2 regions of the Novosphingobium sp. PP1Y genome follow, and region 2 is predicted to be linked to the other one. Evidence: predicted binding sites of a transcription regulator. Region 2 holds the regulator's gene; the other holds the start of a gene.
What was found. Region 2 encodes LexA, which represses DNA repair genes until DNA is damaged. Its sites were predicted from a motif close to GTTCCNCNCTTGTTCT; they were not measured.
Positions count from the first base shown of each region.

Region 1: a site for LexA is predicted at 4,063-4,078, ahead of PP1Y_RS13715 (transcriptional regulator). Genes of this name have one in related genera too.

Region 1 is NC_015580.1:1,614,025-1,620,726, forward strand. Features, by position in the region: gene PP1Y_RS13685 (DsbC family protein) at 1-475, opposite strand, end outside; gene PP1Y_RS13690 (TrbI/VirB10 family protein) at 472-1,806, opposite strand; gene PP1Y_RS13695 (type-F conjugative transfer system secretin TraK) at 1,799-2,557, opposite strand; gene PP1Y_RS13700 (type IV conjugative transfer system protein TraE) at 2,557-3,129, opposite strand; gene traL (type IV conjugative transfer system protein TraL) at 3,142-3,429, opposite strand; gene PP1Y_RS13710 (hypothetical protein) at 3,456-3,731, opposite strand; gene PP1Y_RS13715 (transcriptional regulator) at 4,149-4,610, shown strand; gene PP1Y_RS13720 (AlpA family transcriptional regulator) at 4,660-4,923, shown strand; gene PP1Y_RS13725 (hypothetical protein) at 4,961-5,455, shown strand; partial or broken gene PP1Y_RS25585 (transposase) at 5,514-6,372, shown strand; partial or broken gene PP1Y_RS13740 (IS110 family transposase) at 6,585-6,702, opposite strand, start outside.
Region 2 is NC_015580.1:2,845,395-2,852,096, reverse strand. Features, by position in the region: gene PP1Y_RS19470 (ComEC/Rec2 family competence protein) at 1-1,349, shown strand, start outside; gene lexA (transcriptional repressor LexA) at 1,434-2,129, opposite strand; gene PP1Y_RS19460 (molybdopterin molybdotransferase MoeA) at 2,214-3,437, opposite strand; gene moaC (cyclic pyranopterin monophosphate synthase MoaC) at 3,437-3,919, opposite strand; gene trpC (indole-3-glycerol phosphate synthase TrpC) at 4,105-4,893, opposite strand; gene trpD (anthranilate phosphoribosyltransferase) at 4,942-5,931, opposite strand; gene PP1Y_RS19440 (aminodeoxychorismate/anthranilate synthase component II) at 5,928-6,512, opposite strand; gene PP1Y_RS19435 (phosphodiester glycosidase family protein) at 6,509-6,702, opposite strand, start outside.

The sequences.
Region 1 (6,702 bases), 1.2 Mb from region 2:
TGATCGCGCCGTTCGCGGGCAGGCCGGCGAGCGATACCTTCTGCGGGGTGGCGCGCGGGGCGGGCTGGCTTTCTTCGTTGGCATTGCTCCGCCGTGCAGCACCAGCAGCCAGCAAGTCTGGGTTGAGTGCGAGGAGACGGGCTGCCGTCAGGTCTTGCCGCGCCTCCATGTCGTAGATGCGCCCGATCACCAGATATTTGGCCGCGCGATCGACGTAGAACAGCGTCGATTTCGAGGCGACTTCGCACAGGCCGCCAAGGCCATCGCAGGTGATGGCGTCGATCGGCGTCTTCGGGAGGCGCAGCTTGAGCGCGGCGCGCACCTTTGCCTTGTCGGGAGCCTGGGCCGGGGAGGCGAGGCTGGCCACGCCCCAACCCGTTGCGGCTGACAGGGCGACGACGGCAGCAAGGGTCGCCACCGGTCGCAGCCAGCGCCGCGGCTTGGTGGGGGTTGGATCATTTGTGGCGGGGGTCATTGGGAGTTCCTCACGTAGACGCCGTCGAGGAAGACGATCTCGACATCGATGCCGGTCGGCATCTCGACGACGGGTTGGTATTGTTCGGCGCGCTCGATCAGATATTTGCTGACCGTATCGGCGGCATCGGCAGCGCCCTGGCCGAGCCCACCGCCGAGGATGTCGCCGGCAGAGAGCTTCGAGCGGGTGCCATCGGCATTGGTCGTGACGCCGGAGAAGACGCTGTTGGCGTTCGCCGAAAAGCCGCGCCCGAACCCGCCGACAATCCCGGCAAGCAGAGCCTGGCTGACAAGGCTGCCCTCGCGGCTGACGACACGGCCACGCACGCCCGATTTTCCAGCAAAGCTGATGAAGCCTTTGACCTCGCTCACCGCGACGCGCCCACCGGGCTGGTCGCAAGTCATCCGCGCCAGCTTCACGTAAACCTTCTCGGACGAGAGATCGCCGCGCGCTGCGCCATTTACGATGCAGCCCTGAAGCCGCGTGGTCAGAACCTTGCCGTTCTGCATGACCGATCGCGCCGGACCGGTAATGCGCAGCACCACGGGAAGTGGATCGGTCTGGCTCGCGACCCCCGCCGACGCATCGACGCCGACGATGACCTTGGCAGGAGCATAGGAATTGGGCGGGAGATAGTCCGGCGAATCCTCGACCACCACCGGCGGCGCTTCCGGGCGTGCTGCCCTGAGGCCGCTGGCTCCTGCCTTGTCAGAAGTGAAGCTCATGAGTTTGACTTCACCGGGACCGGGCAGGCCGGTTTCGCTCGCTCCCAGCGCGGCACCCGCAGGGGCAGACTGAAGCGGTCTACCGCGCGCATCGTAGCCACCCGCCTGTGGGCCATAGGCCGGTGGCGGTACGCTTGTGGCTGCCGGAGCGGCCTGGCTAGCGAGGCGCGACTTGAGATCCGCATTCTCAGCGGAGATCGCATCGATCGCGGCCTGGCCGTCGACCCGCATGGCCTGGTTCTCAGCCTTGAGTGCAGCCAGCTGGGTTTCGATTTCCTCGCGCGGGAGGCTCGCGTCCTTCATGGCCTTCTGCTCGCGGGTCACGGCATCGAGACGGTTGCCGTAGGTCGCGACGAATTCACGCTGCGAAAGGTCGCGATTGATGAGTCCTGCCGTGTCGATGGTCTGCGCGGCGGTGGGATCATCGCTCTTCGCGTTGTCGTCGCCGCCCAGGATGAACCAGCTGCCGCCGACAAGCGCGAGTGCGCCCAAGGAGCCAAGCAGAAGCTTCTGCCGCCGTGCGGTCTTCGCGTTGAGGCTGGTTACTGGCGACGGCGATGCCGGATCGGCCTGTACCGGGGTTGAGATCGAGGGAGCATCAGTCATGGCCCAACCCTCCGTTTGAACCGACGATGAAGGCGACCGTGCTCTCTCCCGATTTGAGAGTGGGCTGGGCGATCGAGATTGCGAGTGTCTGGGAGGACGCGAGATCAGCTTCGGCAAGCGTCAGCGGCTTGCGGCCACGGTTCGCCAGGCGGATGACCTTTCCGGCAAGCGCGCTGCCGCGGTAATCGGCGATGAGCTGGATTTCGAGATCGCCAACCCGTGCCGGAAGGGCGGAGGATTGCCTGACTTCGAAGCCATCGACCGTCTGGTCATTGGCCATAGCCTGGATGAGCCGCACTGCGCTCGTCTCCAGCGGCGTTTCGCTTTCCCAGTCAGATGCCTTGTTGGTCGCGATCGCCGGGTTGGTGATGAAGACCTGCACTGCCGGGACAGGCTCGACCTGGCAGGAAACTTTGTAGACGAAGCCCTTCTTGGTCGTGGCGAAGAAGCTGATCGACCGCGCCGCATAGGTCTCGGGCACCGACACGTAGATGTCGCCGCGCAACGGTTCGTTGGTGACCGCAAAGTCGTTGTAGGGCGTGCCGGTCGAGATCTTCGAGACGCTGGCAAACTGGTCGTCGACGAGCGCGAAGCGCGTCAGCTCGCGGGCCGACACGGCGCATTCGATGCTTGCTCCATCTGCAGCCTGTTTGAACTGATCGGCGGCCTGAGCGCCGCTTCCTGAAAATGCGAGGATGGTACTGGCGCAAAGAGCCAGGCTCCACGCGCGCGTCTTGCGTCGGTAAGCCATCACTGGGCCTCCTTCGTTGGGTCTTTGGGGGGCAACTGGCTGAAGCCGGACAGCGCGAGACGCAGGCCCCGGTAGGTCCAGTTGAAGCGGAAACGGCGCTCGTCGCTCGCGATGACCTGGGCGCCGACAAAGGTCTTGAGCGTGCCCGTCACATCGGAAGTCAGCCCCTTGGGGTCGACGGTCATCGACCGGATGACGAAGGCCTGGGTGACATCCGAACCCCGTTGCTCTTCGACAATCCGGACGAGATCGGCCTTGAGGCGCCCGTAGCTTGCCGGATCGGCGAGCTTCAGGATCTCGTCCATCCAGTAGTCGAGGCCCTCGGGGCTGCGATTGAGGAGAACGAGCGCGGCATCGCGGGTCACGAGTTCGAGATAGTCGGCCTCGACCCCCGCGCTGCTGACAGTGAGCTGCTTGGGGAGCGTTGGAAGGAGGACGACTTCGCGGTCGCGGGTGGCAGCAAGGCTGATCGCTACGACGAGCGCAATGCCAAGTCCGGCGCTGGTCAGCGCAAAGAGGTTGCGCTGACGCAGCAACGATTGCTGACGCTCGTGTGAAATGTCGGCAAACATGGATATCTCCCCTCAACCGGCGAGCAGGCGGCAGTGGGAAGGCGGCGTCGATGTCAGGCCCAGCAATCCGGCCGGCAGATACCAATAGGCGGCATGGGCTACCCAGGAGCTGGCGCGTCCTGCTTTAGCCTTTCGCAGCGCGAACCAGGCGCCGAAGGCAACGATAATGCCGATAAAGATATGCTGGCTGAGGATCCCCCAGGTGAAGGGGATGAGCATCCCGGCGAACTCGTCGATGGTCCAGAAGCCGATGAGCTCCGGATCATCGAGCCGACGCGGGATGATATATGGGTCTGCCATGGCGACGCGCCTTCCCGTCCGATGCGTCAGATGACCGCGGTGACGACCGAGGTGACGATCGGAACACCCGTGCCAACGCCGATGCCGACGCCGACCGGAACAGCGACCTGTCCGAGCGAGAACCGGCCCGAGGCGAGACCGATGAGGCCGCCTGCAAGGCTGAGGACGGTGATGATCTTGCCGCCCGAGCCTTCGAGGAAATCCGTGAATTTCGTGAGGGCAGGGGTGAAGGTCGTGTCGGCGCCAGCGTAGGCAGCGCTGGCGGCCAGTGCTGCGACCGCAAGCGGTACTGCAATGGTCATGGCCCGCCCGAACTTCGAGGGGTTGTGATCAATGGCGCCGGAACGCCGGGAGAGGGTGAAAGACTGCATATGGAGCTCCATCTGGAGGGGTGAACCCAGCGTTCTTTCGTTCGCTGTGTGTTCCACATGCATCTAGGAAATCGATGTAGGAAAGTCGGATTGAGGCTGGGGCTGAAGTGGCGGACGGATATGGACGCATCAATTGGCCGGCGTCGGCGATAATACGCAGAAACAGCGGCTTATCTGGTAATCACCGTCGACGAATCCCGACAGGGGCGGCGGTGATTGTCGGCGACTCGGGTCTAGGGGATGATTCGCCTAGAAACGAGATGTTCCTTATATGTTCTTTTCATTTTCCTACATCGATCGCGCGCGATATGGCTACGACTCAGTTCCTCATCGTTGGAGTTTTTGTCGATGCACCAGCTCGCGCCATTCCGAGGCGAAGCCAACGCCAGCCTCGCGCACATTCTTGCCCATGCAATCGAGTCGTCTGACAAGCCCAAGCACCAGATCGCTCGAGAAGTCGGGATCCACCGCGAGACCCTGCTCCGTGTGATGCGCGGCGATCGGCCGATCGGCCTTGATGAAGCCGCGCGCGTTCTCGATGTCTGTGGCGCCTTTCCCCGCGCGAGCATGATCCTCGCCTTGGCTGGTCAGGAGGATCTCGCCTGCGAATGGATGCGCAGCGAAATGGGAGAGTTTCTTGAGGACTTCTTTACGGCCTTGCCAGGCCAGCTCGAACGCACGCTTGGGCGACGCGTCGAAGATTTGCGACCCCGGTGGGCGAACGGCACTTCGCAGCTCGTCGCCCGCATGCTTGCCAAGCACATTGATGATTTTGCCAACCGCGACATTTCGATGGCGCTGCCGCGCTGATCCAATTCACCTCGGAGAGGACCGAGGAATTGACCCGACAGGAACGATCATGAATGCACAGCCCCAGCCTACCGAGGACGGCGCAAGCGCTGACCAGGCTTCGCCACTAGGCCCCCCGCCAGCCCGGCTCTTGCGGCTGCCCGAAGTCATCGACCGGGTCGGCCTGCGTCGTTCGTCAATCTATCAGCGGATGAGCGAAGGGCGCTTTCCCAAATCCCGCTCGCTCGGGCCCAAGTGCACTGTGTGGGTTGAGGAGGAAATCGACGCGTGGATCAGATCAATTGCGGACAAGCCGCATCGAGACGTTCTGTAAACTATCCCGAAAGAAATCATCGCGCTAAGTTGCGCGCATGGTTTATCGATACCCGGCAGGCAATCCTCTCCATCCTGAAGCCTTGAAAGAGAAGCAGCGTGCGCTTCGCGACGGCTTTTCAACGCCACCAACCCTTCGGGCTCATCGCTCACTATCGTGGCTTCGTCGGGCCGAAGCAGAACAGGAAGAACAGGACGTTCGCTTCATCCTGCTCTGGATCGGGTTCAACGCTGCCTATGCCGGTGACGTAGAGGCCTCGGCCAGCAGCTCAGCGCCAGAAGGCGAGCGTGGGCTGTTCCAATCGTTTTTCTCGACGCTCGTAAAGTTCGATGGGCGCCACCGTGTCTACGACGCGGTTCGGGAGCGGTTCACTCAGGATATCCGCCTCCTTCTCGACAATCTCTATGTCTACCATCCTTTCTGGCAGCATCAGAGGGGTGTATCAGGTTACGAGGACTGGGAGCAGGAACTCGAGCGGGGTCGCTTAGCTTTCAATCACGCCTTGCGCGAACATGACCTGACCCTGACCTAACCCCCTGATTTTCCTCCACGCTGGATTAGAGTCCGCACCTGAGAGAAGGAAGGACGAGATGAAGCGAACGAGGTTTTGTGCTTTCACGCCTACGGTTCCGAAGGAGCAGATCATTGGCGTGCTGAAGGAAGCGTGGCGGGAGCGAAGACCGCCGAGCTCGCCCGCCGGCACGGTGTGTCGGAAGGGACGATCTACAGCTGGAAGGCGAAGTACGGCGGGCTGAAGGTGTCCGAGGCGAAGCGGCTGCGTTCGCTCGAGGACGAGAACGGCCGGCTCAAGGGGTGCTGGCTGATGCGATGCTGGACAACGCTGCGCTGACCCGAACGGCGGCGCAGCCAACGATCTCCTGGCAAAGAAGTTTTGACGCCCGCCGCTCGCTCATCTCCAGGATTGTCAGGTGATGAGCGAGCGGCGGGCGTGCCGTATCATCGATGCCGCTCGCAAAAGCGTGCGTTATCGTTCCACTCGGGACGATAATGCCGATCTGCGCGAAGCTGCGCGATCTGGCCAACCAGCGTCGCCGGTTCGAATATCGCCGTCTGCACATCCTGCTGCGCCGGGAGGGCGTTATGATCAACCGCAAGAAGACCCAGCGCCTCTATCGTGAGGAGGGACTGGCGGTCAGGCGACGCCGGAGCCGCAAGCGTGCTGTTGGAACACGGGCACCTGCTCCGGTGCTGGCCCTGCCGAACCAGCGCTGGAGCCTTGAGTTGGACGCTGCCCGCCCCTCTCCGCTTCGCTCCGATCCGTGCACGATCGGATGGCGCCAGGAAGGCGGTTCCGAACTCAACTTGGTCGATGACGTGACCCGGGAGTGCCTTGCGGCGGTGTCGGACATATCGATCTCAGGCGGCCGTGTCGTGCGCCAGTTGACGGAGCTGATCGCACAGTGCGGCAAGCCGGGGGTGATCGTCAGCTACGTCCTAGGTCGGGAAGCAGCTGTGGGACAAGGCCAGCAGGTCTCGTTGCGCCGATCATGACCGGCGCAAATGTCTTTTTGATCCAGATGGCTTCCATCGTCAAGGAATGCGCTCTCGGCCATAGCAAACACAGGATCCAGCGGCCGCATCGGTCGTGGTCCTAACCGTCCTTAAAATGAGATGCGGATGCCAGATGGAAGGCCCGAACATTATCTACAGGGTCGCAGTTGCGCCCTCACGGCACAGCAGAGAGGGGTCCTTCCATCTGGTGTCCGCCCGTTCGAGGAACGGGCGGTACTCGGTTCCCGTCTTGATGACGGCGTGCGC
Region 2 (6,702 bases):
ACGATGCGCAGGCGATGCGCGATGCTGGTCTTGCGCATCTCCTGGCGATCAGCGGTCTTCACGTCAGCGCGGTAATCGGGGCTGCCTATTTTCTCTCGTTGCGGTTGCTCGCGCTTTCGCCCGCGCTGGCCTTGCGGTTCCGGCTCCCGGTGGTGGCGGCGCTGTGCGGTGCTCTGTCCGGGATTGCCTATACCCTGTTGACGGGCTCGCAAGTGCCGACGGTCCGTTCCTGCATCGGGGCGATGCTCGTGCTTGTCGCGCTGGCGCTGGGGCGCGAGGCAATCTCGCTTCGGCTTCTGGCTGTCGCCGGGTTCGCGGTCCTGCTGCTCTGGCCCGAATCGCTGACAGGGCCAAGCTTCCAGATGAGCTTTGCGGCCGTACTTGCGATTGTGGCGCTGGCGACCAGCGGGCCGGTTCGCCGGTTCCTGGCACCGCGAGAGGAATCGTGGCTTTCGCGGCTTATGCGGCAAGCAGCAATGCTGTTCGTAACGGGCTTCGTCATCGAACTCGTCCTCATGCCGATCGGCTTCTACCATTTCCATCGCGCCGGAGCTTATGGTGCGCTGGCCAATGTGCTTGCCATCCCGCTCACGACTTTCGCGGTCATGCCCTGCATTGCCCTCGCGCTGCTGTGCGACATTGTGGGACTGGGCGGGCCGTTCTGGTGGCTGGCGGGGCAGTTCATCGACCTACTGCTGGGCCTCGCGCACACGATCAGTGCGCTGCCCGGCGCCGTTTCGGTTTTGCCTGCCATGGGGACGGGCGGCTTCCTTCTGTTCGTAACCGGCGGCCTGTGGCTGGGCCTGTGGAGCGGGCGCGTGCGGCTGCTGGGACTGGTGCCAGCCTGTTTCGGTATCGTCTGGCTCATCCTGCTCGAGCCGCCGGACATTCTCGTGACCGGCGATGGCCGTCATGTCGGACTGCTCGACGATAGCGGCGATGGGCTCGTCACCTTGCGCGACACCGGCAGCGATTATGTGCGCGACAATCTTCGCGAATTCGCAGGGATCGAAGGCGAATTGACGCCGCTCGCATCGTGGCCGGGTTCGAGATGCAATCGCGACTTCTGTTCGGTACGGATCGATCGAGCCGGTCGATCGTGGGACTTGCTGATCGCCAGAGGCCGCGACCAGGTGCCCGAGCGGTCGCTGGCAGCGGCCTGCGACAAGGCCGATATCGTCATTGCCGACCGCTGGCTGCCATGGAGCTGCAAGCCGCGCTGGCTCAAGGCCGACCGGACCATGCTGGACAGGACCGGCGGGCTTGCCATCAGGCTGCGCGGCAGATCCGTCGAAACCGTGGCGGCAGGGCAGGGCCGCCATGGCTGGTGGAAACCGCGCGGGCCGTGATTTCGGCCCTGTCCGGAGAGTACGCCTTCCTGAAAGTACGCCTCCCGGAGAGCGCGCCTGAAGGTTACGCTTTCCGGGGCAAGCTCAGTGATAGCGGCGCAGCAGCCCTGCGAGCTTGCCTTGAACCTCGATCTCGTCAGGGCCGTAGATCTGCGGTTCGTATGCGGCATTGGCGGGCACGAGGCGAACCATGCCGCCATCGCGCTGGAGATACTTGAGCGTCGCTTCCTCGCCACGAACCAGGGCGACGACGATTTCGCCGTCGCGTGCGGTGTTGGTGCGACGGATCAGGGCAAAGTCGCCGTCGAGAATGCCGGCCTCGACCATCGAATCGCCCGAAACCTCAAGCGCGTAGTGTTCGCCCGAGCCGAGCAGGGCTGCCGGAACCGGAAGCATCGACTGTCCTTCGAGCGCCTCGATGGGAACACCGGCAGCGATGCGACCGTGCAGCGGAATCTCGATGACGTCGTTCGCCGGTTGGGGCGTGCGTTCGGGCTGCTTGAGCGCGGCAAGCGATTCCTTACCGGCAGGAGCGGCGGCCTTCGTCGCGGGCTTGCTGGTGACGTCTTCGGGCTGGCGCAGGATTTCCAGCGCGCGGGCGCGGTTCGGCAGGCGGCGGATGAAGCCGCGTTCCTCAAGCGCGGAAATGAGGCGGTGCACGCCCGACTTCGACTTGAGGTCGAGCGCTTCCTTCATCTCCTCGAAGCTGGGCGAGATGCCGCTTTCTTCAAGCCGGACCTGAATGAACTTGAGCAATTCATGCTGCTTGCGCGTCAACATCTTCGTTGCCTCTTTCTCTGCGTCCCCGAGCGTTGTTCTGCTTGTGAACAATGAGAGAACAATTAAGCAACAGATTCTGGAACGTCAAGCAATACCGCCGTTTTCGAGCAGGAACACCCGCACCGTGTCTCCGGGCGTGGCGGCCGGTGCATGCGCGGGACGATCGATCAGCACATTGCTGGCCGCAAGGGCGCTGAGTGCACCGCTGTCCTGCAGCGTCATGGGCACCACGCTCTCGCCGTTCCAGTAGCCGCGCAGGAATTCGCGGCGGTGGCCGATGGCCCTGAGCGGTGCGTCCAGAACGGTCGAGATCTGCATTGGCAGCGAACGGTTTGCCCCTAGCATTGCGCGCAGCATCGGCAGGACAAAGAGATAGGCGGTGACCATGCTCGAAACCGGATTGCCCGGCAGGCCGATGATGATCTGCGTGCCGCCGCTGCTGCGTTCGCGGGTGGCAACAAGGATCGGCTTGCCCGGCTTGATGGCGACGCGCCAGAAGTCGAGCCTTGCGCCCCAGCGTTCGAGAGCCGGGCGCACGAGATCGTGATCGCCTACCGAGGCTCCGCCGCTGGTGACGATCATGTCGCAATCGGCGGCCTCGTCGAAAGCGCCGATCAGCGCATCGAGCGTGTCGGTCACGGGGCCGATTCGCTGCGCCTCGACCGGCAGGGCGCCAACCAGCGAGACCAGCATGGCGCCGTTGCTCGCGGGGATCTGGTGCGCAGGGCAGGTCTCCGGATCGGCGGCCAGTTCATCGCCGCTGTCGATCACCGCGACTTTCGGCATGCGGCGCACCGGCAGGTGGCGATGACCCGCGGAGAGGGCCAGCGCGATATGCGCCGGGCCGATGCGGACTCCTTCGCCCAGCACTTCTTGCCCTGCCGTGAAATCCATTCCGCAAGGGCGGATGTGCTTGTGCGGCGGTTCGGGCAGATCGCCGCTGAGGGTAATGAGGTTGCCTTCCCGCCCAAGGTCTTCCTGCAGGATCACGACGCCGGCATCGGCGGGCATGATCGCGCCGGTCGAGATCCGCACGGCCTCGCCCTTTTGCAGCGTGCCGGTAAAGGGGTGGCCTGCGGCGCTTTCACCGATCACCTGCCATGGCCCGGTGAGGTCGCCTTCGATCATTGCATAGCCGTCCATCGCGGAGAGATGGGCGGAAGGCTGGGTGCGCCGCGCCAGCAGCGGTTCGGCCAGGAAGCGGCCCAGCGCGCTTTCGACGTCGACGCGCTCGACCGCTAGTGCTTCGGCCAGTGCAAGCAGGCGGGCCTGGGCATCTTCGAGCGGGATCGGCGCGGGACCTGCCATCAGTGCCGGTCCTCCGCGCGCCAGGTCCCGGACTTGCCGCCGCGCTTCTCGATCAGGCGGATGTCGCCGATGACCATGCCCTTGTCGAGCGCCTTGGCCATGTCGTAGATCGTCACCAGCGCCACGGAAACGGCCGTGATGGCTTCCATTTCCACGCCGGTCTTGCCGGTGAGCGAGGCCGTCGCCGTGGCCCTGACGGCTTCGTCCTCGAAGCTGAAATCGACATTGATCGCATCGATGGCGAGCGGGTGGCACATCGGGATCAGGTCCCCGGTGCGCTTGCCCGCCATGATCCCGGCGATGCGCGCGGTGCCCAGCACGTCGCCCTTGGGGGCATCCCCGGCGCGGATCGCCGCGAGTGCCTCGGCTGACATCGTGATCCGCCCCGAGGCAATGGCGAGCCGCTGCGTCTCTGCCTTGGCGCCGACATCGACCATGCGCGCCGTCCCGTCCGAATCGATGTGCGTGAGGCTCTTGTTCATCTCAGACCTTGACATCCTGACGAGGTTTACACGGTTTACACAGTCCAGAAGCACCAGCGAAGCGGCTCCGCAGGACCGGTAAGCGGGCGCTTTCGGGGCCGGGTACATTCGCGCTCATGGCCCATGGATGGCAGATTCCCCGGCTGTAGGACAGGGCGGGCTTCCCGATTGCATCGGCACGAAGTTTATCCTTCGAGCAGCGCCCGCGTTGCCGCCTCGACATCGTCATGGCGCATCAGGCTTTCGCCAACGAGGAAGGTGCGCGCGCCGCACTGCGAGAGACGCTGCAGGTCGGCATGGCCGTTGATGCCGCTCTCACTGACGAGCAGCGTGCCTTCCGGTGCGAGCGGGGCGAGCCGCTCGGTCGTGGCGATGTCGGTGACGAAGCGCTTGAGGTCGCGGTTGTTGACGCCGATCAGGCGCGATTTGAGCCGGGCCGCGCGCTCCATTTCATGCTCGTCGTGGACTTCGACGAGGCAGTCCATGCCGCGTTCGAGCGCGGCCGCCTCGATCTCGGCCATCAGCGTATCGTCCAGCGCGGCAACGATGATGAGGATGGCGTCGGCCCCGATCGAACGCGCTTCGGCGACCTGCCAGGGATCGACCATGAAGTCCTTGCGGATGACCGGCAGCGAGACCGCGGCGCGCGCCGCGACGAGATAGTCCTCATGGCCCTGGAAGTAAGGTGCATCGGTCAGGATCGAGAGGCAGGCCGCGCCGCCCTTTTCATAGGCGACGGCATGTTCGGTGGGGCGGAAATCCGGGCGGATCAGGCCCTTCGACGGGCTGGCCTTCTTGATTTCCGCGATGAGGGCGAACCCGCTCTCGGCCTTGCGGCGTAGCGCCGCCTCGAAGCCGCGCGGCGCGCTCTGGCCGGCAGCCTTCGCGTCGAGCGCGGAAAGCGAGGCAAGGGGCTTGCGGGCGGCGACTTCCTCGCGCTTGGTATCGCAGATCTCGGTGAGCTTGTTGGACATGGCGGGCCTTCGGTGCCTGATGCGGTTCGGTATGGGCGGGAAGCGGCGCTACTTGAGCGCGTCGATCCAGCAGTTGAGCAGGGCATTGGCGAGGCCCTTGTCGATGGCCTCGGCAGCTTCCTCGACGCCTTCCCGCCAGGTCTTTGCTTCACCGGCGACAACAAGCGCACCGGCCGCGTTGAACAGCACGGCATCGCGATAGGCGCCCGCTTCGCCCATGAGCAGGCGGCGCAGGGCCTGGGCGTTGTACTGCGGATCGCCGCCGCGAATGGCATCGACCGGCGCGACTGGCAGCCCCGCGTCGGCGGGCGAAACGCGGCGCATGGCCAGTTCGCTGCCGGTCACTTCCGCAACTTCGTTGCCGCCTGCAAGGCTGAGTTCGTCGAGGCCTTCATCGCCGGAGACGACGAGCGAATGCTCGGTGCCCAGGCGAAGGATCGCCTCGGCATAGATCGGCACGTAGGCGGGCCGGGCAATGCCCACGAGCTGGCGGCGGACCTGCGCCGGATTGGCAAGCGGGCCCATCAGGTTGAAGATCGTGCGGCGCCCCAACTTCTTGCGTAGCGGCATCAACCGCCCAAGCGCCGGGTGGTGGCGGGCGGCGAAGAGGAAGCAGATGCCAAGGCCGGCCAGTGTCGCCTCGGCGGTCTCTACGGCGCGGTCGAGATTGAGACCGAGCGCCTCGAGCGTGTCGGCGGCGCCCGCCTTGGAACTGGCCGCGCGGTTGCCGTGCTTGGCGACCGGCACGCCGCAGGCGGCAACGACCAGCGATACGGCGGTCGAGACGTTGAGCGTGTGATGACCGTCACCGCCGGTTCCGCATACGTCGATGGCATTGGCGGGGGCGACGATGGGGACCATCCGTGCCCGCATGGCGCGTGCGGCGCCCGCGATCTCGCCGGCATTCTCGCCCCGCTCGGAAAGTGCGACGAGAAACGCGGCGATGTCCGCCTCGGGCACGTCGCCGTCAAGGATCGCTGCGAAGGCGGCTTCGGCTTCGGCTTCCTCTATCGGATGGCCGGGATCGGGCAGCGTCATGCGACGGCCCTGGTCTCGATGCCGCACAGGCGCAGGAAGTTCGCCAGCATGTCGTGCCCGTGCTCGGTGGCGATGCTTTCCGGGTGGAATTGCACGCCGTGGATCGGCAGGCTTGCGTGGCGGAAGCCCATGACGTGGCCATCGTCGGAGCGGGCGTTGACCAGCAGCGTCTCGGGAATCTCCTCGACGATCAGAGAGTGATAGCGCGTCGCGGTGAAGGGCGAGGGCAGCCCCTCGAACACGCCGGTATTGTCGTGCGTCACCGGCGAGGTCTTGCCGTGCATCAGCCCGCCGCGCACGACCCTGCCGCCGAAATACTGGCCGATCGACTGGTGGCCCAGGCACACGCCGAGCAGCGGCTTTCCGGTATCGGCCGCCGCACCGACGAGGTCGAGGCTGATGCCTGCCTCGTTCGGGGTGCATGGCCCCGGCGAGATGAGGAAGCCCTGCGCCCCGCTCGAAATCGCCTGTCCGGCCGAGAGCGCATCGTTGCGCACGACTTCGACCTCTGCCCCCAGCTCCATCAGGTAATGGACGAGGTTCCAGGTGAAGCTGTCGTAGTTGTCGATGACTAGGATCATGATTTGCCCTTTGCCCTTTTCTCGACGACGATCAAGGGGCCGAGCGGAGGTCCGCCATCGACGCGGCCCATGTGCGGGTCCCACAGGGAAGAGACGCTGCCGTCGAGGAACAGCGCATTGGGGCAGTCCAGCGCGTCGCGGAAATAGCGGGCGAGCCTGCCGAAGGAGATCGGTTCGTCGGAAATGACGA